3 regions of the Polaromonas sp. P1_F4 genome follow, and region 1 is predicted to be linked to each of the others. Evidence: predicted binding sites of a transcription regulator. Region 1 holds the regulator's gene; each other region holds the start of a gene.
What was found. The regulator sigma-54, encoded in region 1, starts transcription at its own class of promoters, with help from an activator protein. The targets are predictions, from matches to a motif close to TGGCANGNAANCTGCTTT.
Positions count from the first base shown of each region.

Region 1 (9,992 bases):
GCACCAGCCAGAAGGCGGTGCCCCACATCATCAGCGCCACCAATAGGTCCATGGCGCGCCATATGGCTGGCGTGTTGAGCCTGCGCCCCACGCACCACAGCGCCACACCCAGGCCGGTAAACCACAGCAATGAACCCGTGATGGCGCCCAGGCCGAACACGGCGTTGTCCGGCCGGGCGTAAGCCAGTGATGCGGTGCCGATGACCACGGCTGTGTCCAGCCATGCATGGGGGTTGAGCCACGACAGCGCCAGTGCCAGCCCGATGGCCTTGCGGCGCGGCATGGCCTCTGCGCCGGCCATATCGGGGTTCCGGGCAGACGCGTGCGCAGGCTGCAGAAAACGCCGCATGGCCTGGGCGCCATACACCAGCAGCACCAGCGCGCCCGCGCCGGTCATGGCGCCCAGCAGCTTGTCGGAAAGACCGCCCAGTTGCGCGAGGCCAGCAACGCCTGCGGCGATCAGGGCCACATCGGTCAGCACACAGACGGCGACGGTGAGCCAGAGATGCTGGCGCAGCAGGCCCATGCGGATCACGTGGGCGTTCTGCGGGCCTATGGCCATGATGAGCGAGAGACTGAGGACCATGCCGGTCAGAAAAGCGGGGGCGGTGAGCGGGTTCATGGCCGCAAGTGTGTGCCAGGGCTCATAATAGTTAAATAGAATTAACTAAAACTAGCTTTAGTCAATTATTAATTGATTTAATAGGCGCCTAACAACATGCTCGACGCCCGACAACTCGAAGCACTGGCCGCCGTGATCGAGCACGGCAGTTTCGGCGAAGCCGCCAAGGCCCTGAGCCTGACGCTGGCTGCCGTGTCCCTGCGCATCAAGTCACTTGAAAACGCACTGGGGCAGCGGCTCCTGGTGCGCGGCAAACAGGTACGCGCCACGTCGGCCGGCCAGGCTTTGCTCGGGCACACCCGGCAGGTTCGCCTCATGGAAGGCGACCTGCTGGCCGGGCTGCAGGGCGGGGGAAAGCCCGCGCGCCTGCAAAGCCTCAGCGTGGCGGTGAACGCCGACTCCCTGAGCACGTGGTTCTTGCCGGGCGTGGCCTCAGCCCTGCACACTCACGGCCTGCTGCTCGATGTCGTGGTGGACGATCAGGACCACACCCACGAAGCCCTGAAAAGCGGAGATGTCACGGGCTGCGTGACTGCATTGGCGCAGGCCATGAGGGGCTGCGTGGCTGAACCGCTGGGCGTGATGCGTTACCGCTGCATGGCCTCGCCCGCACTGGTGGCGCAGTGGAACGAGCCCGCGGCGGGTGGCAAGGCCGCACCGAACCGGCTGGCCCATCGCCTGCTGGCCAGCCCTGCCGTGATCTTCAACCGCAAGGACGCGCTGCAGGATACTTTTCTTGAACAGCATTTCGGGCTGCGCGACGCGCTGTACCCGCGCCACTTCGTGCCGGCGGTGGATGCGTTCGAGCTTGCGCTGGAGCTTGGCATGGGCTGGGGCATGGTGCCCGACCTGTTGCTGGCCGCGCGCGCCCGTAAGCCGCCGCTGCAGGAGGTGCTGCCGGGCAGCACGGTCGACGTGCGGCTGTACTGGCAGCACTGGGCACGTGAACCCGCTGCGGCACAGCGATTGACGCAAGCGGTCAAGCAGGCGGCGCAAGAGCAGCTACTGCAGGTGTGACGGTGCGTTTATGAGAAAAAAGTGCCGCTTGCGCTTTGTGGACGGGCGCAAGCAGCTACTGAATTAATAGCATTCGCAAAGAAGTTTGGCGCAAAAAAAGCCCGCCATAACATCCATGGCGGGCTGGTTCTGTTTGATGCGACTGGCTACTTGCTCAGGCACTCTTTCATGAAGGCTTTGCGTTCGTCGCCTTTTTTGCCCTTGGCGTCGACGTTGCAGGTTTTCATTTTGGTTTGCTGCGTTGGCGCTTCTTTCTTGGCGCTGAGACACTCTTTCATGAATGCCTTGCGTTCGTCGCCCTTCTTGCCTTCAGCGTCCTTGTTGCAGGCACCCATTTTGGTTTGCTGCGCGGTTTTGGCTGGAGCGTCCGCGGCGTGAGCCACCGGAGACAAGGCCATCGAGACGGCAAAAACGGCGGCGATCAGGGATAACAGCTTTTTCATGGTGGCTCCATTGGGTTGGGGAATCAGGTTTGAGTTCCGGCTGGAATTCCAACACATAACGCCGTGCCGGGCAAATTCGATGACCGGGCATTTACCGGCTCCGGACGGCGCATGGCTTAAACGTAAAATCAGCCCATGCTCTCGATTAAAAAAGACCTGCTCGCGGCCCTGGCTGCGGGGCTGGAAGAACTTTCCCCCGGCGCAGGCGACAAAGCTGCCTTTGAATCCCCCAAAGTGGCGGCCCATGGCGACTTCGCCTGCACGGCTGCCATGCAACTGGCCAAGCCGCTCAAGCTCAACCCGCGCCAGGTGGCCGAGAACCTGCGCGCCAACCTGCTCAAGAAGCCCGCGTTTGAGCGCTGGGTAGACGCCATCGAAATCGCCGGCCCCGGTTTCATCAACATCCGCCTCAAGCCCGCCGCCAAGCAGGAGACCGTGCGCGAAGTGCTGGCCGCCGGCGCGCAGTTCGGCGTGCAGCCGGCCGACCCGGCACGCAAGATGATCGTCGAGTTCGTCTCGGCCAACCCGACCGGCCCTCTGCATGTGGGCCACGGCCGGCAGGCCGCGCTGGGCGATGCGATCTGCAACCTGTTCGCCACTCAGGGCGCGAAAGTCTGGCGCGAGTTCTATTACAACGACGCGGGCGTGCAGATCCAGACCCTGGCCACCAGCACGCAGGCACGAGCCAAAGGCATCAAACCCGGTGATGCCGGCTGGCCTGAGCCGGCCTACAACGGCGACTACATCGCCGACATCGCCGCTGACTTCCTGGCCAAAAAGACCGTCAAGTCTGACGACCGCGAATACACCGCTTCGGGCAACGTGGAAGACATCGATTCGATCCGCCAGTTCGCCGTGGCCTACCTGCGCCACGAGCAGGACCTGGATCTCAAGGCTTTCTCGGTCAGGTTCGACAACTACTACCTCGAGTCCAGCCTGTACAGCTCGGGCCGTGTCGACAGCGCCGTGACCAGGCTGAAGGACGCCGGCAAGACCTACGAGCAGGACGGCGCGCTGTGGCTGAAGTCGACTGATTACGGCGACGACAAAGACCGCGTGATGAAAAAGAGCGACGGCAGCTACACCTACTTTGTACCGGACGTGGCCTACCACCTCGCCAAATGGGAGCGCGGCTTCGGCAAGGCCATCAACATTCAGGGCATGGACCACCACGGCACCATCGCCCGCGTGCGCGCCGGCTTGCAGGCCGCTGGCGAAGGCATTCCGCAAGGCTACCCCGACTACGTCCTGCACACCATGGTGCGCGTGGTGCGCAACGGCGAAGAGGTCAAGATCTCCAAGCGCGCCGGCAGCTATGTCACCCTGCGCGACCTGATCGAATGGACCAGCGCCGACGCGGTGCGTTTCTTTCTGCTCAGCCGCAAGCCCGACACCGAATACATCTTCGACATCGACCTGGCGCTGGCCAAGAACAACGAAAATCCGGTGTACTACGTGCAGTACGCGCATGCGCGCATTTGCTCCATCCTCACCACCTGGGCCGGCCAGGGTGGCGACGAAGCAAGCCTCAAAGCTGTCGACCTCTCGGCGCTGGAGAGCCCGCAGGCGCAGTCATTGATGCTGCTGCTGGCCAAGTACCCCGACATGCTGACCAATGCGGCTGACGGATTTGCACCACACGATGTGGCTTTTTACCTGCGGGAACTGGCGGCAAGCTATCACAGCTATTACGATGCCGAGCGCATCCTGGTGGACGACGAAGCTGTGAAGCTTGCCCGCCTGGCGCTGGTCGCCGCGACCGCTCAGGTGTTGCACAATGGCCTCGCAGTGCTGGGCGTGAGCGCCCCGCGCAAGATGTAAACCATGCGAATTTCAGGACAAGGCAATGAACGTGGGCAAGGTATGAATACACAACGAGGCGGAACCCTGCTGGGGTTGATCATTGGCGCGCTGATCGGATTGGGCGCGGCGCTGGCGGTGGCGGTTTACATCACCAAGGTGCCGGTTCCGTTCATGAACAAGAGCCAGGCACGCAACCCCGACAGCGACGCTGCGGAAGCCAAGAAAAACAAGGACTGGAACCCGAACGCCCCGCTGGCCGGCAAGAACCAGCCCAAGCCGCCGCCTCCGGCCGCAGTTGAAGTGCCTGGTGTTCCGGTACCCGACCCCTCCGCCGGGCCCGCCCCCAAGGCCGCCGCTTCGGCGCCGGCCAAAGTGGCCAAACCAGCAGCGCCTGCCGATCCGCTGGGCGATCTGGCAAAGGCCAAGGTCGAAGGCCTGTCGTCCGCTCCAGGAGCGGATCCCTTCAGCTATTTCATTCAGGCCGGTGCCTTTCGCACGCCGGAAGACGCCGAACAGCAACGCGCCAAGCTGTTGCTGCTGGGCATGCAGGCCAAAGTGACCGAGCGCGAACAAGCCGGCCGCACCGTCTACCGCGTACGCCTCGGGCCTTTCGACAAAAAGGAAGACGCCGACAAAGCCAAGGAGCGCCTGGACAACAACTCGATAGAAACGGCCCTGGTCAGGGTCCAGCGCTGACACTTTGCGGGGCGACTGAACTTTTTCAGCGGCCGCTGTACCAACCCGTACGAGTATTACCGTCATTCAGGAGAAAAATTTGATGCAACGCCGTGAGTTTTCGCTTTCTGCCGCCTCCATGGCTGCTGCTACCTTGGGCGGCACGACGCTGTCTACCGCGGCACGCGCCCAGGCCAACGCCTTCAAGGAAGGTGTTGATTACCTGACACTGGACAAGCCCGTTCCGACCGAGGCACCCGCAGGCCGGGTTGAAGTCGTGGAGTTCTTCTGGTACAGCTGCCCGCACTGCCACGCCTTTGAGCCCCAGCTCGAAGCCTGGGCCAAGCAGTTGCCGAAAGACGTCACGCTCAGGCGCGTGCCCGTGTCCTTCCGTCCAGACTTTGAACCCCAGCAGCGCCTTTATTACGTGCTCGAGGCCATGGGCAAGGTCGAAGAACTGCATAAAAAGGTGTTTAACGCCATTCACGTAGAAAAACAGCCGCTCAATACCGCCGATGCGGTGATTGCCTGGGCTGAAAAACAGGGCCTCAACAAGGCCAAGTTTGCGGAGATGTACAACTCCTTTTCGGTGACGACCAAAGCACGCAAAGCGACGCAACTTCAGGACCTGTACAAGGTTGACGGCGTTCCCGCACTGGGTATCGCAGGACGTTACTACACCACAGGCTCCCTGACCCAGACCATGGCACGGGCGCTGCAGGTTACCGATTACCTGGTTGGGCAGTCCCGCAACGCCAAAAAGTAAGGCCCGGCAAAGCCAGGTCGGCGCCTGCTTTTCCAAAACCCGCCCTTTGCACGGCGGGTTTTTTTATGGCTTTTATGCCCCTACTTTTTCGGAGTAAGCCATTCCCGCAGCTGGCGTGGCTACAATGACCCAACACCAAGCAGCAAGATTCGTGCCTTATGAAACACCCCATTTTTTCCCTCATCCTGCCGGTCATCCTGGCGCTGGGGTCGGCTTTCCCGGCCGCTGCCGAAAAAGCTGATCGGGACAAACCCATGAACGCGGAGGCAGATGCCCTGCGTTATGACGACCTGAAGCAAACCAGCGTTTTTACCGGCAATGTGGTGATTACCAAGGGCACGACCATCGTGCGCGGCGAGCGCGTTGACGTCATGCAGGATCCCGAGGGCTACCAGCAGGCGGTGTCCGTCGCGGCGCCCGGCAAGCTGGCGTTTTACCGGAAAAAGCGTGACGGCGTAGACGAATACATCGAAGGCGAAGGCGAACGCATTGAATATGACAGCCGTGCCGACCTGGTGAAGTTCATCAAGCGGGCGGTGGTGCGCCGCTACAACGGCGCCACCCTGGTGGACGAAACCACCGGCAGCCTGATCGTTTACGACAACAACACCGACGTCTTCACCGTGGATGGGGGGGCGCAAAACCGCACGGCCAGCAACCCCACGGGGCGGGTTCGCGCCATGCTGTCACCCCGCGCGACAGCCTCGACACCCGTCGCGGCGCCGCCCGCAGGCCCCGCCCCGGTTCTGCGCCCCAGCACGACGCTGGGCAATGAAAAGAACTAGAAAGACCTGCACAGATGGATGTGGTGACTGACACTTCAGCGGCCCCGGCCGCTCCTGCCTTGACCCCCAGTCGCCTTGTTGCGCAAGGTCTGCAAAAATCGTACGGCAGCCGCAAGGTGGTGCAGGACGTTTCGCTGTCCGTGCAAAAAGGCGAAGTCGTGGGCCTGCTGGGCCCCAACGGTGCCGGCAAAACGACCTCGTTCTACATGATCGTGGGCCTGGTGCGCGCCGATGCAGGCGAAATTTCCATTGACGGCGAATCGGTCGAGCACATGCCGATTCACCTGCGTGCCCGCCTGGGCCTGAGCTACCTGCCGCAGGAAGCGTCGATTTTCCGCAAGCTCACGGTGGAAGAAAACGTGCGTGCTGTGCTGGAGCTGCAGCTCAATAAAGCCGGAAAACCGCTTGGGCGCGCAGACATCGAGTCGCGGCTCGACGCGCTGCTGCAGGATTTGCGGGTAGATCATTTGCGCAATTCACCGGCGCCGGCGCTTTCCGGCGGTGAACGCCGCCGGGTCGAAATCGCGCGGGCGCTGGCAACCCAGCCGCGCTTCATCCTGCTGGATGAGCCCTTTGCCGGTATCGACCCCATTGCCGTGATCGAAATCCAGCGCATCATCGGCTTCCTCAAATCGCGCGGCATCGGCGTGCTGATCACCGACCACAACGTGCGTGAAACACTTGGCATTTGCGACCACGCCTACATCATCAGCGACGGCCACGTGCTGGCCCAGGGTACGCCTTCCGAAATCGTGAACAACGCCGATGTGCGCCGCGTCTACCTGGGCGAGCACTTCAAGATGTAAGAAGATGGCTCCCCCCTGTTGTCGCTCACTTCGTGTAGCTCCCTCTCCCCCTCCAGGGACGGCGCCTGCGGCCTGGCAAAGCCAGTTCCGCGGCGCCCGCTGGTTAAAGACGTATCGCCTCAACCTTCCGCAAGTTTGAAAGTCCAGTGAAACAAGGTCTGTCATTACGCGTCTCGCAGCATCTTGCGCTGACACCTCAACTACAGCAGTCGATCCGGCTGTTGCAGCTGTCGACGCTTGAGCTGAGCCAGGAGGTCGAGCAGATGCTCGACGAAAACCCGTTCCTGGAAGTGTCGGAAGAGACGGCGGTGCGCGAAGAGTTTGGGCTGGAGCACATCAACACGCCGGTCAGCCAGGACAGCCGCGAGTTTGAATCTGCTACGGATTCGATAGCTGGCGGCGCCGACGAGACCAGTGCTGCAACCCCGAATGACGCAGAAGTCAGTGCGGAGCCCAAGCTCGAGGAAAGCTGGGAAGGCGATGGCACGGTAGAAACCGCGCCCGACGACAGCGAGTGGGGAAGTGACGCACCGGCGCGCAAGAACAACAATGAAGAGAGCGAAGCCGAGGCCTCCGACCTCACGGGCAGCCATGAGTCGCTGCAGGACCACCTGCACCGGCAATCGCTGAGCTTGCGCCTGTCGGAAGAAGACCGCGCCGCGCTGCACTTCCTCATTGAATCGCTCAACGACGACGGCTACCTTGAAGACAGCCTGGCGTCGCTCGCGGCCGGTCTAGCAAAAGATGACATGGCGCAGGCGGAAGAGCTGGAGCAGCGTTTTGCGATGGCGCTCAAGCTGCTGCACCACATGGAGCCTGCCGGTGTCGGTGCGCGCAACCTGGCGGAATGCCTGAGTCTGCAGCTGCTGGACTGCAAGGACTGCGAGGAAACCCGCGCCGCCATTGCCATGTGCAAGCAACCGATGGAGCTGCTGGCCAAGCGCGACGTCAAGCGCCTGTCTCACCTGTGCGGTTTCACCGAAGCCGCCATCAAGGGTGCGATCACGGTGATAGGCCGGCTCGACCCCAAGCCCGGACGCCGCTTTGTAAACGTGGAGCGCAACCTGATCGTGCCCGACGTCATCGTCATCAAATCGGGCCGGGGCTTCAAGGTTTCGCTCAATGGCGACGTCATGCCGCGCCTGCGCGTGCACGACATTTATGCCAATGCCCTCAAGCAGCACAAGGGCCAGGGCGGCCAGGCGCTGCAGCAGCGCCTGCAGGAGGCCCGCTGGTTCATCAAGAACATCCAGCAGCGCTTTGACACCATCCTGCGCGTGAGCAGCGCCATCGTGGAGCGGCAGAAAAACTTCTTCACGCACGGCGAACTCGCCATGCGCCCGCTGGTGCTGCGCGAAATTGCCGACGAACTGGGCCTGCACGAATCCACCATCTCACGCGTGACCACGGCCAAGTACATGGGCACCCCTTTCGGCACTTTCGAGCTCAAGTATTTCTTCGGTTCCGCGCTCGGCACCGAAACCGGCGGCAATGCTTCCAGCACAGCGGTGCGCGCGCTCATCAAACAATTTGTCTCGTCAGAAAGCCTCAAGAAGCCGCTCAGCGACAACCAGATTTCCGAAATGCTCAAGGAGCAGGGCATTGAATGCGCACGCCGCACCGTGGCCAAGTACCGCGAGGCGCTCCGCATCGCGCCCGCCAACCTGCGCAAATCACTCTAGCCGCCAACCAGGCCGCGCTGCCCGTCCCTCAAAGTCAGTCATGAATCAACTCCAATTGTTTTTACCGTGCGCCGCAGGCGTCGAAACCCTGCTGGCCACCGAGGTCAAGCGTGTCACCGGGATCGACGGCAAAGCCTGGCGCGCCGGCGTGCAGCTGCAGGCTTCGTGGCGCGACGCGCTGCAGCTCAACCTGCACAGCCGCCTGGCGCAGCGTGTGCTGATCGAGCTGCAGCACAACCAGTACCGCAGCGAACAAGACCTCTACAACGCTGCCGCCAATGTGGCCTGGGAAATCTGGTTCACGCCCAAGCAGACCTTCAAGGTCGAGATCACCGCCCAGCACAGTCCGCTGCAAAGCCTGAACTTCGCGGCGCTGAAGATCAAGGACGCGATCGCCGACCGCTTTCGCGCCAAGTTCGACGACGTGCGGCCCAGCGTCGACACGCGCTGGCCCGACGTGCGCGTCTACGTGCACCTGACGACGGACACCGTCACGGTTTATATCGACACCTCGGGCGAGCCACTATTCAAGCGCGGCTGGCGCGAAGACAAGGGTGATGCCCCGCTGAAAGAAACCCTGGCCGCCGCCATGATTGCCGCCAGCGGCTGGGATCAGCTCTGTAAAGAAGGCGTGCCGCTCTATGACCCCTGCTGCGGCTCGGGCACCATCGCGATTGAAGCCGCGCAAATCGCCTGCAACATTGCGCCCGGCATCAACCGACGCTTTGCCTTCCAGAAATACTTGCCCTTCCAGGGCCATGTGTGGGATGGCCTGCTGGACCAGGCCGAAGCCGCCATCACCGAACCCACCGCGCCGGTGTTCGGCAGCGACGTGTCCTTCCGCATGGTCGATTTCGCCGAACGCAATGCCGAGCGTGCCGGCGTAGCCAATGCGGTGGAATTCCGCGGCGGCGACGCACTGCAGCGCATGCCGCCCGCGCCTTCGGGCGTGATGCTGGTGAATCCGCCTTACGGCGAACGGATCGATGTGGCAGGCGTGGCCGGCATCACCGGCCTGCAGGGACGCGACCAGCGCCGCCAGCAAGGACATGCCGAAGGACGCGTGCAGCAGGACCACCGCAACCAGCCCATCGACGAATTTGGCCAGCCGCTGAACCGGGACAGCGGTGATCAGGGCGACACGCGTGAAGAACCCGCCTTCGAGACATCGCGGGACCGTTCTGCCAATCCCGGCCGCGAGCAGGCACAAAACGCCTGGGGCGAAGAAGCGACGGACTTCTTCCCGCAACTGGCCGCGCACTGGAAGAAAAACTACGCCGGCTGGACCGCTCACGTGCTCACGCCCGACCTCAAACTACCCGGCAAGATGCGTCTGAAAGAATCGCGGCGCGTGCCGATGTGGAACGGTCCCATCGAATGCCGCCTGTTCCGC
Region 1 covers NZ_JBFUBP010000007.1:102,794-112,785, forward strand. The annotation lists gene AC1DYQ_RS15335 (LysE/ArgO family amino acid transporter) at 1-622, opposite strand, end outside; gene AC1DYQ_RS15340 (HTH-type transcriptional regulator ArgP) at 719-1,639, shown strand; gene AC1DYQ_RS15345 (PsiF family protein) at 1,786-2,082, opposite strand; gene argS (arginine--tRNA ligase) at 2,218-3,903, shown strand; gene AC1DYQ_RS15355 (SPOR domain-containing protein) at 3,946-4,581, shown strand; gene AC1DYQ_RS15360 (thiol:disulfide interchange protein DsbA/DsbL) at 4,664-5,326, shown strand; gene lptA (lipopolysaccharide transport periplasmic protein LptA) at 5,485-6,111, shown strand; gene lptB (LPS export ABC transporter ATP-binding protein) at 6,126-6,917, shown strand; gene AC1DYQ_RS15375 (RNA polymerase factor sigma-54) at 7,064-8,599, shown strand; gene AC1DYQ_RS15380 (THUMP domain-containing class I SAM-dependent RNA methyltransferase) at 8,640-9,992, shown strand, end outside.

Region 2 (9,992 bases), on a different contig from region 1:
TCGAGGCCCATGGCAGCTTCATGCCGCAGGCGCTCGCGGAGGGAGCCAGCCGCCCACGGCGTGCGCAAGACACCCACCCGCCGCTGCATGAACGTGCGGCGGCGCTCGGCCTGCAGGTCGAGCCACCGCCGGTTGAAAGCTCGCCCTGCGCCGGAGACATGCTTCTCGGCAAGGAATGGGCCCGGGTTTTGTCGGCCTGCAATGAGGATTGGCAGAAAAACACGCAGGCCGACTGGCGATTCGACCACCTGCGGATGCGGTGGCTGGTGGCCGGTGGGGTGCATGTGCTCTTCTCCGAACAAACGCCCGCCCAGACCGAACTGGCGACGGCGATTGTGCAAGAGCAGTTGCAGAGCGACGACTCAAGCCTGGCCCTGCTGTCTGCAGCGGCCGCCCGCCATCCCGAAATGGCCATGGCCCGGTTCTACTTCGGCCTGGCGTTGCTCGAAAGAGGCGACAACGCCGGCGTCGAGGAATTGCGGCAATCGATCCGGCTGGACAAACGCATCGCCCTCGGGGCGCAGAACGTTATTTGCGGCTATCTCGCATCGCATGGCGACCCGAAGGCCGCACGTGAAGCCGTCATACGCCGCCGCTACACGCACAGGAGGCTGACGCCGCTGTACGAGCAGTTGTGGGAGGCCCTCCTGTGCCGCCCTGTACGCGCCATCGCACCCGGTGCGGCGCCGCTTCTGGCGGAGGTGCTGGCGGGTGAATCACTGACCGACGGCTGCTGGGCCGTGCAGCTGGACCTGCCCGACGCGGCAGGCCTGTCTCATACCGTGAATATCCTCGTGGTGCGGATTGACCATGAGCAAGCCCACACAACCGGCCTTGGCGAAGACGCGCTTCGCTCGCGTTACCAGGACTACCTTCAGGCCGTCACACCGCCCGACCAACTGGCGATGGTGCACACTGTCTATACCTCCGAGGCGCTCAATCCACGCCTGCTCAAGCAACTGCAAGCAGTTCCCGGCAGCGCGATCATCGCGCCGGCCAGGCCCCTGAATCTGGATATCATCCGGATCGATTCCCTCTGAACACCATGAAAATCCACATGATCTTCGCCCGCGCCGCCAACGGCGTGATTGGCCGCGACAACACCATCCCCTGGCGCCTGCCGGAAGACATGGCGCGCTTAAAGCGCCTGACCACCGGCTGGCCGGTCATCATGGGCCGCAAGACCTGGGATTCATTGCCGGTGAAATTCCGGCCGCTGCCCGGCCGCACCAACATCGTCATCACGCGGCAGCCTGACTGGAAAGACACTGGCGCCGAAACGGCCGCGAGCCTGGCTGACGCGCTGGCGCTATGCCCATCTTCAGCCGAGGTGTGGATCCTGGGCGGCGCGCAGATTTACGCGCAGGCGATGCCGCTGGCAGATCGCATTGAAGTCACCGAGATTGCCGAAACGATTGAAGGCGACGCCTATGCGCCGACACTGGGGCCCGAATGGCGGGAGGCCGCGCGTGAAGACCACGTGTCGGCCAACGGGATGAAGTTCAGCTTCATCACCTACCGAAAATAGGCCCTGCTCCCATCGCAACACACACCACAACGCATAACAACACACTAGGAAAAGATATGTCAGGAGGCGGATTTCACGTACACGGGCCCCACGACCATGAGCTCGAGCATGCGGCTCAAGGTGGCCACGGCGGCCACGACAACAGCGGCATGATTGCGCAGATCGCAGTCATCACGGCCATCATTGCCACCATAGGCGCCATCTTTGCCTACATGGGCGGCGCCACGCAGGCTAATGCGGGCCTCTACAAAAACAATGCGGCCATCAAGAAGACCGAGGCCTCCAATCAGTGGAATTACTTCCAGTCGAAAAGCACCAAGCAGTCGCTGGCCGAACTCGCTCGCGACCTGGCGCCTGAGGATAAAAAAGCCGGCTACCAGGGCAAGATAGACCGCTACGAAAAAGAAAAAAACGAGATCAAGGTCGGCGCGGAGAAGCTAGAAGCCGAAGCCACCACCTGGGACAAATCGTCCGATGAGCAGATGCACCAGCACCACCGATGGGCGCAGGCCACCACCGTGCTGCAGGTCGCCATTGCCCTGGCGGCCATCGCGCTGCTGACCCGCAAGAAGTGGCTTGAATATGGCATGTTCGTCGTGGCCGGTGTGGGGCTGGTCATTGGCGTATTTGCCTTGCTACATATTTGATAGCTACTTGCGCACGTCCTTATTGGGCTGGAGCACTAAATCATGAAAATTGCCACCTGGAACGTGAACTCCCTCACTGCGCGGCTTGCGCATGTGCTGAACTGGCTCGCGGCCAATCCTGTCGACGTGCTGTGCCTGCAAGAGCTCAAGATGACGGACGACAAGTTCCCGCTGGAGGCGCTCAAGGCCGCCGGCTATGAAGCCGTTGCTTTTGGCCAGAAAACCTACAACGGCGTGGCCATCCTGTCGCGCACGCCGCTGCGCGACGTGGTGAAGAACATCGTCGGCTTTGAAGACGAGCATTCACGCGTCATTGCCGCCACGGTGGATGGCCCTGCGGGACCCATCCGCGTGCTGAACGGCTATTTCGTCAATGGGCAGGAGCCCGGCAGCGAAAAGTTCGCCTACAAGATGCGCTGGCTGGGAGGTCTGCAGGCTTATGTGCGCGCGGAGATGGCAGCCCACCCACAACTGGTGCTGCTGGGCGACTTCAACATCGCACCCGAAGACCAGGACTCGTTCGACCCGGAGGGCTTGCGCGACACCATTCACCACACGAAGGAAGAGCGTGAACATTTCCGCCAGCTGGTGGCGCTGGGCCTGACCGACAGTTTCCGCATGTTCGAGCAGCCGCTCAAAAGCTTTTCGTGGTGGGACTACCGCATGCTGGGCTACCAGAAGAACCGCGGCCTGCGCATCGACCACATCCTGGTCAGCGACGCCCTGAAGCCGCAAGTCAAAGGCTGCACCATAGACCGCGTGCCCCGCAAATGGGAAAAGCCCAGCGACCATGCGCCGGTGACCGTGGAATTGAGCTAACCCCCGTCCAGGCTCACTGCGTGTAGCCTGCTCCCCAAAAAGTGATGCACCCCTGTCCAAGCTCACTGCGTGTAGCTTGTTCCCCCCTCAAGGGGGCGGCGCCTGCGGCCCGGCAAAGCCGGTTCCGCGGCTGCCCACTGGTGAATACCAGCCCTCACTGCTTACGCACTGAACTCTTAAAGCCAGCATGAGCCGCGGGACTGGCTTTGCCAGACCGCAGGCGGGCGGCCCCCTCGGGGGGCAGGGAGCTACACGAAGTGAGCGACCGTGGGGGCCACATTCACTCCAGATTGAGCTCCTGGATCTTGCGCGTGATGGTGTTGCGGCCTATGCCTAACTTTTGAGCGGCCTCAATGCGGCGCCCGCGTGTATTGACCAGTGCGGTCTGGATCAGTTTGGATTCAAAGCGCCGGGTCAGCACATCCCACACGTCACTACGACCGGTCGCCAGCAATGCCAGGGCTTCTGCTTCAAGACCACTTTCCCAGCTTTGCTCAAGGCCAGGGCCTGACGGCACCGGCATTGCGGCTTCGGCGGCATGGCTGGCAGGCGTTTTTTCGGCGCCGGTGCCTGCTGTCCACTCTACTTTGGCAGCACCCGCTTTCTCGGCCAGCGCCTGGGTTTTGCCCAACTCAGGGATAACGCCCAGCACTTCGGGTGGAAGATCCTTGGGCTCAATCACCTGCGCCGGCGCCATGACGGTGAGCCAGTGGCAAATGTTTTCGAGCTGGCGCACATTGCCGGGGAAACCAAAGTTGCTGAGCTGCTGCAGCGCCAGGTCGGAAATCCGCTTGGGCTCTACACCAAGCTGCTTGGCGCTTTGCTGCAGGAAGTGGCGTGTCAGCATGAAGACGTCTTCGCGCCGCTCACGCAGTGCGGGCAGGCGCAGGCGGATCACGTTGAGGCGGTGGAACAAATCCTCGCGAAAGCCGCCTTCCTTGACGCGCTGCTCCAGGTCCTGGTGGGTGGCGGCGATCACGCGCACATTGGCCTTGACGGCGTTGTGCCCGCCGACGCGGTAGAAGTGGCCGTCGCTCAGCACACGCAAAAGCCGCGTCTGCAGGTCAAAGGGCATGTCACCGATTTCATCGAGAAAAAGCGTGCCGCCTTCGGCCTGTTCAAAGCGGCCGCGCCGCATGGTCTGCGCGCCGGTGAACGCGCCGCGCTCATGGCCGAACAGCTCGCTTTCAAGCAAATCCTTGGGGATGGCCGCGGTATTGATGGCCACAAAAGGCCCATTGGCGCGCGGCGAATGCTTGTGCAGCGCACGCGCCACCAGCTCTTTGCCCGAGCCTGACTCACCGGTGATCATCACGGTCACCATGCTCTGACTCAAGCGCCCAATGGCGCGGAAAACGTCCTGCATGGCAGGTGCCTGGCCCAGCATTTCGGGCGCGGAGGCCATGCGCTCTTCAGCCACCTCTTCGCGCTGGCTTTCTTCCACTGCGCGGCGAATGAGTTCTACCGCCTTTGGCAGGTCAAACGGCTTGGGCAGGTATTCGAAGGCGCCGCCCTGGAAGGCGGACACCGCGCTGTCGAGGTCGGAGAATGCGGTCATGATGATGACCGGCAGGCCGGGGAGTTTTTCCTTGACCTTTTCGAGCAGATCCAGACCAGAGCCGCCCGGCATGCGTATGTCGCTCACAAGAATTTGCGGCCCCTCGTCCTCCGTCGCGCTTTCCAGTGCGGCAAGAACTTCGCGGGGATTGGTGAAACTGCGCGTAGGAAGGTCCTCGCGGAGCAGGGCCTTTTCCAGAACAAACCGGATGGACTGGTCATCATCAACGATCCAGATCGGTTTCATGTAGTGCAGTCCCTTTTTTCGTGCTTTCAATGCAGGGCTTTCTGGAACCCTCTGCACGATCGCGTTATGTATCAATCATGGCTGAGAACACATTTCAAGGCAGCGGTATAAGCAGCTTGAAATCTGTACGGCCCGGCACACTGTCGCACTCAATCAAACCGTGGTGTTGCTGGACAAAGGTTTGCGCCAATGTCAGCCCCAGCCCCGAACCACCTTCCCGCCCGGATACCAGCGGATAGAAGATGCGGTCTTTGATGGAGTCCGGCACACCCGGTCCATTGTCGATAACATGCAATTCCAATGCCAAGCGATAGCGCTGCTTGCCAAAAGTTACCTGCCTGGCGATTCTTGTCCTGAAAGTGATGTGCGCATTGCCCGCTGCCACCCGTTCCGCCAAAGCCTGCGCGGCGTTGTGCGCGATGTTCAGCACCGCCTGAATGAGCTGTTCGCGGTCTCCGCGGAAATCAGGAATCGAGATGTCGTAGTCGCGCGTAACCCTCAAACCTTTTGGGAACTCCGCCAGGATCAAGGAGCGGACGCGCTCACACACTTCGTGAATATTGACATCGCCCACCAGGTGCGGGCGGCGGTGCGGGGCCAGCAGGCGATCTACCAGCGTCTGCAGGCGGTCTGCCTCATGGATGATGACCTGGGTGTACTCGGTCAGGTCCTTGCCGATTTCCATCTGCAGCAGCTGCGCAGCGCCGCGAATACCGCCCAGCGGGTTTTTGATCTCGTGGGCCAGGTTGCGGATCAACTCCTTGTTGGCCTGCGCCTGGTCGATCAGGCGTTCTTCGCGCTCCTGCTTGGCTTGCTGCTCCAGCGGCAGCAGCTCCACAATCGCCTCACCCGGGGTGTCGGTCTGCGCCACCACCACATGCACGGGCAGCGGTTCGTGGTTCAGGCGCCTGAGCCACGCGTCGTAACGCAGGGCGGCAAATTCATTGCTGCCCGCGCCCTCCAGCGCATTTTGCAAAATGAGCGGCTCGGTAAAGCAATCGGGGAGCTGCGAGCCTTCAATGGTCCGCCGCGAGGTGCCTAGTGCGTCTTCCAGCGCGGCATTGGCAAACACCACGGTGCCGTTGGTGCGCACCACAGCCACCAGCGTGGCCAGCAGGTCAAACGCCTGAAAGCGCGGGGGAAGTCCTTTGACCGGGACGGACGATAAAGCGACGCGGATGGAGGGCTTGTTCAAGCCATCCATTTTCCTCCAGAAGCCGGCTTGTCGCGGCTTATCGCCTTGGTTTAATTGACGACAGCCGCTGAGGCCGGGGCAGGCAGCCGGGAGATTTCGCGCTTCAGGCCGGCAATGTCGCTTTGATTGCGGGCGATGCTGTCCTTGAGCTCGGCCACGCGGTCCAGGTAGCGCTGGTAATTGCGGCCCTCAATGCCCTGTTTTTCAGGTTCACCGTTGTTGAATTCTTTTTGCTGCTCGGCCAGCTTGGCTTCGGCCTTTTTCAATTCGGCCTCAAGAATGGCGCGCGAGTCGTTGTCGCGGGCCCGCTGTTCGGAGCTGCCATCGGTGCGCGGGCCACTGGAGCCTGCAGCCGCAGCCACACGAACCGCGGCTTTGGGCACCGGCGTGCTCTGCATCACCGTCACATTGCCGCCGGACAGCAGTTTGCAGCTCCGGGTTTGGGCGTCTTTGGCGTTGTTGATGTATTCAGGGGCCGCGCCTCCGATGCCCGCGCAGCGGTATATCTGCTGCGCCCATGCAGCATTCCCCGCGCCAGCCAGCAGCAACGACAAGGTAGAAAGCAATAAGGTGTGTTTCATAGGAACTCCTGATGCCCAGGAAGGGCGAGGACGGTCTATCAGTATGCGGCAAAGGTGCCGAAATACAAAGCCAGCAAACCCACAACCTGCCGGGGCAATAAAAAAGGACGGCATATGCCGTCCCTTTTTGACCACAAACTGTACAAGTAAACAGTAGGCAGTTGAGCTTTCGCTCCCTGATTACAGGGAGTAGTACATCTCGAATTCGATGGGGTGGGTCGCCTGGCGCAGGCGGGTCACTTCACCCATCTTCAGTTCAATATAGGCGTCGATCATGCTGTCGGTGAACACTCCGCCCTTGGTCAGGAAGCTGCGGCCCACGTCGAGTGCGTCCAGCGCCTGGTCCAGGCTGTGGCACACGGTTGGCACTTTTGCGTCTTCTTCGGGCGGCAGATGGTACAGATCCTTGGTGGCGGCTTCGCCCGGGTGGATCTTGTTTTCCACGCCGTCCAGACCCGCCATCATCAGGGCCGAGAAGCCCAGGTAAGGGTTCATCAGTGGATCGGGGAAACGTGCTTCGATACGGCGGCCCTTTGGATTGGCAACGTAAGGAATGCGGATCGATGCCGAACGGTTTTTGGCCGAGTAAGCCAGCTTGACCGGTGCCTCATAGCCGGGAACCAGACGCTTGTAGCTGTTGGTGCCTGGGTTGGTGATGGCGTTCAGGGCACGTGCGTGCTTGATGATGCCGCCGATGTAGTACAGGGCGAAATCAGACAGGCCCGCATAGCCGTCGCCGGCAAACAGGTTTTTGCCGTCTTTCCAGATGGACTGGTGAACGTGCATGCCGGAGCCGTTGTCGCCGACAACAGGCTTGGGCATGAAGGTGGCGGTTTTTCCGTAGGCGTTGGCCACGTTCTGCACCACGTATTTCAGGACCTGGGTCCAGTCGGCGCGCTGAACCAGCGTGCTGAAACGGGTACCGATTTCGTTCTGGCCGGCGCCAGCCACTTCGTGATGGAACACTTCAACGGGGATGCCCAGCGATTCGAGGATCAGGGCCATCTCGGCGCGCATGTCTTGTGTGCTGTCGACAGGAGGCACGGGGAAGTAACCACCCTTCACGGTAGGACGATGGCCGCGGTTGCCGCCTTCGAGCTTGGCGCCGGAGTTCCAGGGTGCTTCGTATTCTTCGATCTTGAAGAAGGTGCCCGACATGTCGGTGTTCCAGCGCACGTCGTCAAAGATGAAGAATTCTGGCTCAGGACCGAAGTAAGCGGTGTCGCCCAGGCCGGAAGCCTTGAGGTAAGCCTCTGCGCGCTGCGCGATGGAGCGCGGGTCGCGGTCATAGGCCTTGCCGTCGGCGGGCTCGAGCACGTCGCAGCTCATGAACAGCGTGGTTTCTTCAAAGAACGGATCGATGTTGGCCGTTTTTGGGTCAGGCATCAGTTGCATGTCAGAGGCTTCAATGCCCTTCCAGCCGGCAATTGAGGAGCCGTCGAATGCATGGCCCGACGTGAATTTGTCTTCGTCAAAGTGGGACACGGGCACGGTCACGTGCTGCTCTTTGCCCCGGGTATCGGTAAAACGGAAGTCAACAAACTTGACTTCGTTTTCCTTGACCATTTTCATGACGTCTGCGACGGTCTTTGCCATCAAAATCTCCTGTTGCTGGATGGGTGGTTGAAAAATCTATTCGGGCTGTCGAATGCACTTTTTGTGCCACAGACATTGGCGGTTGAGTTTCCTGCCAAGCCCCGGATTGTGCCGCTGATTGTGCCGTGATCTGGCTTCACTTCCCGCCTTGGCACAGCCGAAAATACAAAAAACACCTGGTAGTAACAAATGCACCAATTAGGTGCAAATCACAAACCGCACATATTTGGGGCTCTGATTTAACGCACCAATTCGGGGCCGAATTTCAGGTCAAATTTGTGCAGCCCCGCCAGCATGTCGGGATAGGCGCGGTTCACCGCTTCGGGGGCGCCTTTCACTCCCAATTCAATATGCCGGCCATATTCAGGGTGGTCCACGCTCGGCAGGCTGAACACTTTGACACCCGCATGTGCCGCTTCAATATCGAGCATCAAGGGCGTGAGCATGGCCTCCATGGACCCAAAAATGATCACTGATTTTTCGGTGTAAGCCGACTTTTGGTGCAAGTGCGGATAGCTGTTGTCAAGCACCCATTCGATCATCGGCCAAGCCATCACAGGAAAGCCCGGAACGAAGTGAACCGCCCCCTGCCCCGCCCGGCAGGTAAAGCCCGGAATCTTGTTGTACGGATTCGGAATGATCTCTGCGCCGACCGGAAACACGCCCATGTTCAACCGATGGATGTTGTCGTCCCGGTCAGGCTCGTAGGGCGTGCCCTGCTCTTTGGCCACATCTGCCATGCGTTCGAGGATCAGTGTTTTGGCCGTGGGATGCAGCGCAAGGTCAACGCCCAACGCTCTGGCGGCGCACTGCCGGGTGTGGTCGTCCGGAGTGGCACCTATACCGCCGCAGGAAAAGACCACGTCGCCATGTTCACGCGCGGCGGCAAAAGCGCGCGCCAGCGTGGCCGTGATGCGGGCAGGGTCGTCGCCCACATAGTCGGCATAGGCCAGCTGCAAGCCACGCGCGCCCAGCAGTTCGATGGCTTTGGGCAGGTGCTTGTCGGCACGTTTGCCGGAAAGGATTTCGTCGCCGACGATGATGAGGCCGAATTGTGGGGTCATGTTCAGGCTTGTCAGGTAACGGGTTCAGGGTTGTGATTCGGGCTTGCCGCCCAGCGAACCGAAGCTGGGCGCCGGCCCGGGAAGGGCATCGGGGGCCAGCTCACTTGCTATCGATTGGATAGCTGCTTGCGCAAGCGGGTCGGGCGCCAGGGCATTATTCTTCTTGCGGAGTTGCTCCAGGGCCGACAGCGTGTAGTGCGCAAACCAGAGCGAGGAAAACGCAAACACCAGGGTGTAGATCCAGATGGCCACCGGCACCAGGATGGGTGCCATGGCTACAAACATCGCGCCCGAGGCCCACAGCAGGCTGGGAGCCGCGCCGAGGTAGCCGCTGAACACACCGATCGCCAGCAGCGGCAGGCGATGCTCCTTGAATATCTGGCGCCGCTCTTCACTGCTGGCGTGGTCCACCATGGCGTCATAAGACATGACACGGTAAGTCAGCCAGCCCCAGATCAGCGGGGGCAGCACCAGGATCAGCGGTGGAATCAACCAAAGCGGAATCGAAATGACCAGCGCCACCACAGCCAGCAAGGTCGATCCCAGCGACCAGAACAAACTGGTGAACAGGGAACCGCCGCGTTTGCGTTCCATCTGGGGAAAGCGCCGTTCAGCCACCAGGGCCACCATGGCCGGCGTCATGAGCAGCGCCACAAAGAGCAGTGCCACGATCACGATCACAGGAATTGCCAGGAACAGCAACAACGCAGGTGCCAGCACCATGCGCAGGTCGCTCAGGCCCAAGCCCTCAAGCCAGC
Region 2 covers NZ_JBFUBP010000001.1:194,008-203,999, reverse strand. The annotation lists gene AC1DYQ_RS00985 (M48 family metallopeptidase) at 1-1,040, shown strand, start outside; gene AC1DYQ_RS00980 (dihydrofolate reductase) at 1,046-1,528, shown strand; gene AC1DYQ_RS00975 (DUF4337 domain-containing protein) at 1,585-2,175, shown strand; gene xth (exodeoxyribonuclease III) at 2,218-2,994, shown strand; gene ntrC (nitrogen regulation protein NR(I)) at 3,275-4,798, opposite strand; gene glnL (nitrogen regulation protein NR(II)) at 4,893-6,002, opposite strand; gene AC1DYQ_RS00955 (hypothetical protein) at 6,044-6,574, opposite strand; gene glnA (type I glutamate--ammonia ligase) at 6,755-8,170, opposite strand; gene AC1DYQ_RS00945 (competence/damage-inducible protein A) at 8,410-9,234, opposite strand; gene AC1DYQ_RS00940 (EI24 domain-containing protein) at 9,259-9,992, opposite strand, start outside.
Region 2: glnA (type I glutamate--ammonia ligase) is a predicted target of sigma-54. The motif match lies at 8,222-8,239, and genes of this name have one in related genera.

Region 3 (9,992 bases), on a different contig from region 1:
GCGAATCTAGCAGCTCTGGCAGCTTCCCGGCAAGCGATCACACCGGCTGAATCGTGATCTCCACCGTCATCGACTCTTCCCCGCCGCCCTGCCGCACGCCCTTGATGGGGGGGCAGGCGTTGTAGTCAGTGCCCATGGCCAGGCGCACGTGGCGCTGGTCGATCAGGCAGCTGTGGGTGACGTCGATGCTGACCCAGCGGCGGGTGGCCACATCGAGGCACACGTCACACCAGGCGTGGCTGGCAAGGTCGGGCTCGTTGGCGGCGTAGAAGTAGCCGCTGACATAGCGCGCTGGGTAGCCCAGGCTGCGGCAGATGGCGACCATGACGTGGGCCTGGTCCTGGCAGACGCCTGCCCCGGACTTGAAGGCTTCCAGCGCCGTGGTCGTCACGCTGGTGCTGTTTTTCAGGTAGCCCACAGCGTCTGCCACGCCCTGGCTCAATGCCAGCAGGGACGGCAAGCTTGCGGTGCCGTCAAGGCTTTGCGGGATAAAGCGGCGGCCAAATTCGGCGAGCTCCCAATGCGGCTCAGCCAGATGCGTGGCACGCAGAAAAAAATACGGATGCGGCAGGGTTTCCGGGTCGTTGAACTCAGCCACGCCAAAGGTTTCCACATCACCAGCCGCGTTGACCAGGCTCCAGCGCACGTTATCGGCATCCTTGCCCACAAAGGTGTAGGAGCTGATGGTGTTGCCAAAGGCGTCGCGTTGGGTAAAGAGTTTTTCGGGCGCGCCCAGGCTCCAGAAATGCACCGTCTGCGCCAGGCTGGACTGCGGCGTGAGCCACAGCGTCTGCAGCGCATAGCGCAGCGGCTCGGTGTACCGGTAGTCGGTGATGTGTCTGACGTGCAGTTTCATCAAGCCTCTGCCTTCCAGCGGCGCCGGGCTTGCCTTGGCTGGCCCGGCGCTGCGGCCGGTGGGTTACCGTCTTTCAAGTGGTGGCCGGCACCAAAAACTCGCGGCTGATGTGTGCGCCCAGCTCATTCACGCGGTCCAGGAACTGCGTCAGGAAGGCGTGCAGGCCCGTTGCCAGGATTTCGTCGATGCGTGCGTACTGCAGGTCGGCGCGCAATTTGCCGGCGCGGCGCTGGGTTTCGCTGCTGGTGTCGCTGGTCACCATGGCAAGGTTGCTCATGACTTCGTTCAGGCAGGCCAGCAGGGAGCGCGGCATGTCGGCGCGCAGGATCAGCAGCTCGGCCACGCGCTCGGGCTTGATGACGTCGCGGTAGACCTTGCGGTAAACCTCAAAGCCCGAAACGCTGCGCAGGATGGCGCTCCAGTGGTAGAAGTCGTATTCCTGGTCTTTCTCACCGGCCATGCCGAGGAAGTCGTTCTGCACGGCGTGAAACTTCACGTCCACCAGCCGCGCGGTGTTGTCGGCGCGCTCGAGGAAGGTGCCCAGCCGCAGGAAGTGAAAGGCTTCGTCCTGCAGCATGGTGCCCAGGGTCACGCCGCGCGACAGGTGCGAACGGAACTTGACCCATTCAAAGAACTGGCCCGGGTCGCGCTCGAAGTCGCCGCTGCGCAACATGCGGATGACTTCCAGGTAAGTCTGGTTCTGCGTTTCCCATACTTCGGTGGTCAGCGTGCCGCGCACGGCCCGGGCGTTTTCACGGGCGTTCTGCAGGCATGAAATGATGCTGGACGAGTTTTTCTCATCGCGCACCATGAAGTCCATCACATCGCGCGGGTTGATGGTGTCGCCGTACTTGGCGGCAAACGAGGGCTTGAGCTCACTGATGCTGAGCAGGCCCTGCCAGCCGGCCTGTACCAGCGCATCGGACTGCGGCAGCAACGAGGTCTGGTAGTTCACATCCAGCATACGCGCTGTATTCTCCGCCCGCTCGGTATAGCGCGACATCCAGAAGAGGTGGTCTGCAGTGCGTGACAACATGATTACATTCCTCCCCGGGATTGCGACTGCGATTGGGACTGGTACTGCATGGACGAGCCGTCCTGCAATATCCAGGTGTCTTTGGTGCCGCCGCCCTGCGACGAATTGACCACCAGCGAGCCGTCTTTGAGCGCCACGCGCGTGAGGCCGCCCGGCACCATCTGCACTTCCTTGCCGCTCAGCACAAAGGGCCGCAAGTCGATATGGCGCGGTGCAATGCCGCTTTCCACATACGTGGGGCAGGTTGAAAGGCTGAGGGTGGGCTGCGCAATGTAGCCCGACGGATTGGCCAGCAAGGCCGCACGGAACTCTTCGATCTCGGCCTTGGTGGCAGCTGGCCCCACCAGCATGCCGTAGCCGCCGGCGCCGTGCACTTCCTTGACGACCAGGTCTTTCAGGTTGGCCAGGGTGTACTGCAAATCCTCATTGTTGCGGCACATGTAGGTCGGCACGTTTTTCAGGATGGGCTTTTCGCCGAGGTAGAACTCGATCATCTTGGGCACGTAAGGGTAGATCGACTTGTCGTCTGCCACGCCGGTGCCGATGGCGTTGCACAGCGAGACATTGCCGCTGCGGTACACATTGAGCAGGCCCGCGCAGCCCAGGGTGGAATTGGGGCGGAAGGCCAGCGGGTCGAGGAAGTCGTCGTCGACACGGCGGTAGATCACGTCGACGCGTTTGGGGCCGCGCGTGGTGCGCATGTAGACGAAGTTGTCCTTGACGAAGAGGTCTTGCCCCTCGACCAGCTCGACGCCCATTTGCTGCGCCAGGAAGGCGTGTTCAAAATAGGCCGAGTTGTACATGCCGGGCGTCAGCACCACCACCGTGGGCTCGGCCGTGGCCGGCGGCGCCATGCCGCGCAGGGTTTCGAGGAGAAGGTCGGGGTAATGCGCCACGGGCGCAACGCGGTTTTCGCTGAAAAGCTCGGGAAAGAGCCGCATCATCATCTTGCGGTCTTCCAGCATGTAGCTCACGCCGCTGGGCACGCGCAGGTTGTCTTCGAGCACGTAGTACTCGCCATTGCCCTGCGCATCGGGTGCACGGACGATGTCGATGCCGCTGATGTGCGAATAGATATTGCCGGGTACATCAACGCCCATCATTTCGGGGCGGAACTGCGCATTCTGGAAGATCTGCTCGGACGGCACCACGCCGGCCTTGATGATTTCCTGGCCGTGGTACACGTCGTGGATGAAGCGGTTGAGCGCGGTGACGCGTTGTACCAGGCCTTTTTCCATGCTGGCCCATTCGTGGGCGGGGATGATGCGGGGAATCAGGTCAAAGGGAATCAGGCGTTCGGTGCCGGCGCCGTCTTCGTCCTTGGCACCGTAAACCGCAAAAGTGATGCCGACCCGGCGGAAAATCATTTCAGCTTCGGCGCGGCGGGCCTGCATCACGTCGGCAGGCTGCCGGGCCAGCCAACGCTGGTAACCCTGGTAATGCTCACGGACGCTGGACTCCGTGGCGTTCATTTCGTCGAACATCGGTCGGCTCATTGGCTTGATCTCCAGCAAGTTATGCGCATGGCAATTGTTTTAACGTAGCTTAGCAAGTTATGCGCCAAGGCGGTGCGTCCGCCAATATTTTTAGCGTTCAGGCACATGATGCCAGTAGCGCCTGCCCTGCTCCCGCTGGCACAAAATCTCCCCGGGGCGAAGGCTTCGCCAGGTGGCAGCCCCGCACTGCGGCGACTTCACCAGGCGTATGCCGCGCTCCTCATAGCGCGCCACCACGGACTCCACCGGGTGGCCAAAACGGTTTCGGTAACCCGACTGCACCACCGCCCACTGCGGCCTGACGGCATCGAGGAACACCGCGCTGGACGATGTTTTGCTGCCGTGGTGGGGTACCAGCAGAAAGTCAGCCTTGAGGCTGGCCGGAACGCTGGTTGCCAGCCGGAGTTCCTGCGGCGATTCGATGTCGCCGACCAGCAGGGCTGTGCGGCTGCCGCCAGGGACGCTGGTGGAGATGCGCAACACGCAGCTCATGGCATTTGACTTGCTGGCAGCGTCGTAATCGGCGGCCACGGGGTGCAGCACCTCAAATGCCACGCCGTCCCATTCCCAGCGCTGGCCGGCCACGCAGCGGCTGGCTTTGCGCAGCGTTTGCAGCGGATGCGCGTCTTCAATTGAACTCAGCAGGCTGGCTTGCGGCTGCATGGCCAGCACAGCCTGCGCGCCGCCAATGTGGTCAATGTCCCGGTGGCTGATCATGAGCATGTCCAGCCGCTCCCCCAACGCGCGCAGCAGCGGCACCAGCACGCGGTGCCCGGCATCACTTTCGCGCGAAAAGCGCGGGCCGGCGTCATACAGCAGCGTGTGGCTTGCCGTGCGCACCAGCACGGAATTGCCCTGCCCGATGTCCGCGGCCAGCAGCTCGAACTGCCCCGGTGCCACGCGGGCCGGTTGCCACAACAGCACCGGCAGCAACAGCGGAAGGCCCAGCGCTCGAAAATGAAACGGCAGGCGCGTGGCCAACAGGCCGCCGCCCGCCACGCCGGCGACAGCACACCACAGCGGCGCCGCCGCCACGCTGACCGAGGCCAGCGGCCAGCTCGCCAGCCATTGCAAAAATATCGCCAGCCCGCCGACCGACCATGCCGCCAGCGACCACACCGGCGCCCACGCCACGCCCAGCAAAGCCAGCGGCGTGATGACCAGCGTCACCACCGGAATGGCCACGGCATTGGCCAGCAGGCCGACCAGCGAAACCTGGTTGAACAGCAGCAGCGACAGGGGCGTGAGCGCCAGCGTGACGACCCATTGCTCCCGCATGGCGCGGGCAACGCCGTCCAGCCACCTGGGCCGGCGCAGCCACCAGCGCTCGTTCTCAGGCTGATTTTTTGAGTCAAATTGGGCTGCAGCCCTTTCCCCCCGTGCGCGAGCAGCTCCTGAATCTGTAGCAAACAAAACACCCACCGCGACAAAAGATAGCCAGAATCCGGCTTGCATCAACGCCCATGGGTCCAGCGCCACCACCACGGCCATGGCCAGCAGCCAGGTCTGCAGCCAGGGCCATTGCCTGCCGCCTTGCCGAAGCAGGATCACGGTGGCCAGCATCCAGATGGTTCGCTGCGCGGGCACGCCCCAGCCGGAAAACAATGCATACAGGGTGGCAAGCAGCAAGCCGCCCAAAGCACCTGCAGCGGCTGCCGGCAACACCAGGCACAACCGCGGCGTGAAACGCGCTGATCGCCGCCACAGCGCGCCGATCAGCAGTGAGGCAGCCCAGGCAAACATCGTTATATGAAGGCCTGAAATACTCATCAAGTGAGCTACGCCCGTGGCACGAAACACATCCCAGTCGGCACGTTCGATGGCGGCCTGGTCGCCGACCACCAGCGCGGCAATGACGCCTGCCAGCTGCCGGTTTTCAATGCGCCCAAAAATCGCTTCGCGCACGGCTTGCCGGGCCTGCTCAATGGGGTGTTGCCAGCTGCTGGAGAGTTTTGCCGGCGGTGCGTCGCGCGGGCCGGCACGCACATAGCCCGTGGCCTGTATGCCCTGCTCCCACAGCCAGAGTTCGTAGTCAAAACCAAACGGGTTGCTGTTGCCGTGCGGCGCCTTGAGCCGCACCGTCATTTGCCAGCGTTCTCCGGCGCGCAGGGCTTGCGGCTGGCGCTGCAAGGCCAGCGCTATCTCGAATGGGTCGGCGTCCTGCGCCGGCACGGTGGGCTCGCGCCCGGCAAAGCCCGAATACCAGCCCAGCATGATGTGCGGCGGCAAGGCGACTGTGCCGCCATTGAGGCGCGCGGATTCCACGGCAAGGCGGAAACGCAGGCCGTCTTCCCCGGGTTGCGGCATGGCCAGCACCTGGCCTGTGACCTCGATATCGCGGCCCTCCAGCGCCGGATTGAGCGCCGCAGACAGAAAGACGCCGGCACGCCAGCCCGTGAGGCCCACGCCGAGCAAGGCAGCAAGGGCAAAGGCCGAAACCACCCGGCCCCATGAAGGAAGGCCCTGTCTGCCAAAGCGCAGGTACAGGCCAGCCAGGATGCAGGCCAGCAGGGCCATGGCGGCATAAACCTGTTGCGGCCACAAGGCGGACTGCTGCAACTGCAAGGCAACACCCGCAATAAAACCGGCAAACACCGGCCCCGGGCTTGCCGCATACAGCCGTGCCCCGGCCGATACAGGTCGATTCAAACCCCGCCTCCCCTTTGAACTGTTTTTATGCGCTGACCGCTTTGAGCTTAACGGGAAAGCGCGGCAGGTAAACAACAAACAGCGCCAAACAGCCGGTTCACACTCAAGAGACCACGTGGCGCAGCTCTTGCTTTCAGAAATGCCACCAAATCCGGGTAAGCTGTTTACACGGCGTTCCTGAGACCGCAAGATGTGGCGGTCTGTTGAGCGTATTTTCCTGAGGGCGTGATTGCACGCCCTCTCCTTTAAAAGCGAGGTTGCCTTGTCCATCCACGTCGCCCTGAGCCACATCACGCATTACAAATACGACCGCCTGGTCAAACTCGGCCCCCAGGTCGTCCGCCTGCGGCCTGCGCCGCATAGCCGCACACAGGTACTGTCGTATTCCCTCAGGGTTGAGCCCGCCGGCCACTTCATCAACTGGCAGCAGGACCCGTTTGCCAATTACCAGGCCCGGCTGGTGTTTCCCGAGCCGACGCGCGAGTTCAAGGTCACGGTGGACCTGGTGGTGGAAATGGCGGTGTTCAACCCGTTTGACTTCTTCCTGGAACCGGCTGCCGAGGAATTCCCGTTTACCTACAACGCATTGCAGGCCCGCGAACTGGCGCCCTACCTGGCCACCCAGCCGGCCACACCGCTGCTCAAGCGCTACCTCGAAAAAATCGACCGCACGCCCAAGCGCACCATCGACTTCCTGGTGGGCCTGAACCAGGGCCTGCAGTCGGACATCAAATACTCCATTCGCATGGAGCCCGGCGTGCAGACGCCTGAAGAAACCCTGCGCCTGGCCTGCGGCTCCTGCCGCGACACCGGCTGGCTGCTGGTGCAGTTACTGCGGCACATGGGCCTGGCCGCGCGCTTTGTCTCGGGCTATTTGATCCAGCTGAAAGCCGACGTCAAATCCATCGACGGCCCCAGCGGTGCGGAAGCCGATTTCACCGACCTGCACGCCTGGTGCGAGGTGTTTTTGCCCGGCGCCGGCTGGGTCGGCCTGGACCCGACGTCCGGCCTGATGGCCGGCGAAGGCCACATCCCGCTGGCGTGCACGCCCGAGCCATCCAGTGCCGCCCCGGTCGAAGGCGGCGTCGACAAATCCGAAGTCGAGTTCGAGCACCACATGGCGGTGCAGCGCATTTACGAATCGCCGCGCGTGACCAAGCCCTACACCGAGGAGCAATGGCAAGCGGTGCTGGCATTGGGCGAAAAGGTCGATAAAGACCTGGCGGCCGGCGACGTGCGCCTGACCATGGGCGGCGAACCGACCTTTGTGGCCACCACCGACCGAGACGCGGCCGAATGGAACATCGACGCACTGGGCCCGACCAAACGCGGCTATGCGACCGAGCTCGTGCAAAAGCTGCGCGCCGAATATGGCGAAGGCGGCTTCCTGCATTTCGGCCAGGGCAAGTGGTACCCGGGCGAGCAATTGCCGCGCTGGGCACTCAGCATTTTCTGGCGCAAGGATGGCCAGCCGATCTGGCAAAACCCGAGCCTCTTCGCCGACGAGCGCCAGCCCTGCAACTACACCAGCGCCGACGCGCAGCGTTTTGTGCAGACACTAGCGGGCAAGCTGGGCCTGGCCACCACCTACATCACGCCAGGCTATGAAGATACCTGGTACTACCTCTGGCGCGAACGCCGGCTGCCAGTCAATGTCGACCCATTTGATTCGAAGCTGGACGACGCCATGGAGCGCGAACGCCTGCGCCGCGTCTTCATGCAGGGCCTGGATTCCGTCGTGGGCTATGTGCTGCCGCTGCAAACCAAGGAGCAACTCAAGCAACGAAACGCAGGCGCCTCGCCCGCGCTGAGTGGGCCCAAATGGACCACCGGCCCCTGGTTCTTCCGCGAAGAGCGCATGTATCTCATGCCGGGCGATTCGCCCATGGGTTATCGCCTGCCGCTGGATTCGGTGCCCTGGGTGTCCAAGACCGACTACCCTTACATGATCGAGTCCGATCCATTTGCGCCGCGACAGGACCTGCCGGCGGCTTCCTCACTGGCGGCGCGCTACAACGGCAGCTTCAGCGCGCCCAGTGGTGCCATACCGGCAGCCCCTTCGGCAGGCGGCAGCGCCAGTTCGCTGGCGCAATACATGGCGCGCTACATGACGGGCAATACCGCGCTGTCGCAAGCCAGCCGCATCCTGCAGTTCCGTCCGCTGGGAAACAACGGAACGAACGGTACGGACGGGTTGAATGGCAAGCCAGCCGCAGAGGAAACGACGCCTGCCGACGATCGCGCGCCCAAGCCCTTTGAATCGGCCGCCTGGCTCACGCGCACCGCGCTCTGCGTGGAAGTACGAGACCCATCCCGCGCCAATGGCCCCAAAGACAAACCGAAGGCCGACCCGGACAGCAAAGCCAACAAGTCGGGCCGCGGCGAAGTGGGTGCGATCTATGTCTTTATGCCGCCGATGGAGCGGCTGGAAGACTACCTCGATCTGCTGGCCGCAGTGGAAGCCACGGCGCAGTCGCTGCGTGTGAGCATCGTGCTTGAAGGCTACCCGCCGCCACGCGACCCGCGCCTGAAAATGCTGCAGGTCACGCCTGACCCAGGGGTCATCGAAGTCAACATCCACCCAGCCTACAACTGGGGCGAACTGGTGGAACACACCGAGTTTCTCTACCAGATCGCACACGAGACGCGCCTGTCGGCCGAGAAGTTCATGACCGATGGCCGGCACACCGGCACAGGCGGCGGCAACCACTTTGTGCTGGGTGGCGCGACGCCCGCCGACAGCCCCTTCCTGCGCAAGCCCGAGGTGCTGGGCAGCCTGATCGCCTACTGGCACAACCACCCGTCGCTGAGCTATCTGTTCTCGGGCATGTTCATCGGCCCGACCAGCCAGGCACCGCGTGTGGACGAGGCCCGCAACGACCAGCTGTACGAACTGGAAATCGCCCTGCGCGAGATCGAGAACAACCGCAAAAAATACGGCGCCGACATGCCGCCCTGGCTGGTGGACCGCACGCTGCGCAACATCCTGGTCGACGTCACCGGCAACACACACCGCAGCGAGTTCTGCATCGACAAGATGTATTCGCCCGACTCCGCCACCGGGCGCCTGGGCCTGCTGGAGTTGCGCGCGTTTGAAATGCCGCCACATGCGCGCATGAGCATTGCCCAGCAATTGCTGCTGCGCGCGCTGGTATCGCGCTTCTGGAACAAGCCCTACCACGGCCGTGTCACACGCTGGGGCACCGAACTGCACGACCGCTTCCTGCTGCCGGGCTTTATCCGCATGGATTTTGAAGACGTGCTGACCGAGCTGCGCGAAGCCGGCTACGCCTTCGACATGGCCTGGTTCGAACCTCACTTCGAGTTCCGCTTCCCGCTAATCGGGCAGGTCAAGTCCAACAGCATCGAACTCACGCTGCGCAGCGCGCTGGAGCCCTGGCACGTGATGGGCGAAGAAGGCTCGGCCGGTGGCACGGTGCGTTACGTGGATTCATCGCTGGAGCGCGTCGAAGTGCATGTGACGGGCCTGAACGACAACCGCTATGTCGTCACCGTCAACGGCCGGGCATTGCCGCTGCAAAGCACCGGCCGCGTCGGCGAATATGTGGCCGGTGTGCGCTACAAGGCCTGGAACCCGCCGTCGGCCCTGCACCCTTCCATCGGTGTGCATGCACCGCTCACGTTTGACATCGTCGACACCTGGATGGAACGCTCGCTGGGCGGCTGCCAGTACCATGTGGCGCACCCAGGCGGGCGCAGCTACGACACGCTGCCGGTCAATTCGTACGAGGCTGAAAGCCGCCGGCTCACGCGCTTTTTCCGCATGGGCCATACACCCGGCAAGATGCGCGTGGCGCCGGCGCAGCCGAGCCGGGAGTTCCCGTTCACACTCGATCTGCGCTGAATCCGTGCCTGCGGCAGCGGCCCGGGGCTTGAAACCCCGGGCGAAGCGCCTCCCCGTACCGTCAACGGCTGTCTTATGGCTGCAACATTT
Region 3 covers NZ_JBFUBP010000004.1:214,193-224,184, reverse strand. The annotation lists gene AC1DYQ_RS10845 (transglutaminase family protein) at 38-856, opposite strand; gene AC1DYQ_RS10840 (alpha-E domain-containing protein) at 930-1,892, opposite strand; gene AC1DYQ_RS10835 (circularly permuted type 2 ATP-grasp protein) at 1,895-3,388, opposite strand; gene AC1DYQ_RS10830 (DNA internalization-related competence protein ComEC/Rec2) at 3,479-6,037, opposite strand; gene AC1DYQ_RS10825 (transglutaminase family protein) at 6,300-9,902, shown strand.
Region 3: AC1DYQ_RS10825 (transglutaminase family protein) is a predicted target of sigma-54. The motif match lies at 6,154-6,171, and genes of this name have one in related genera.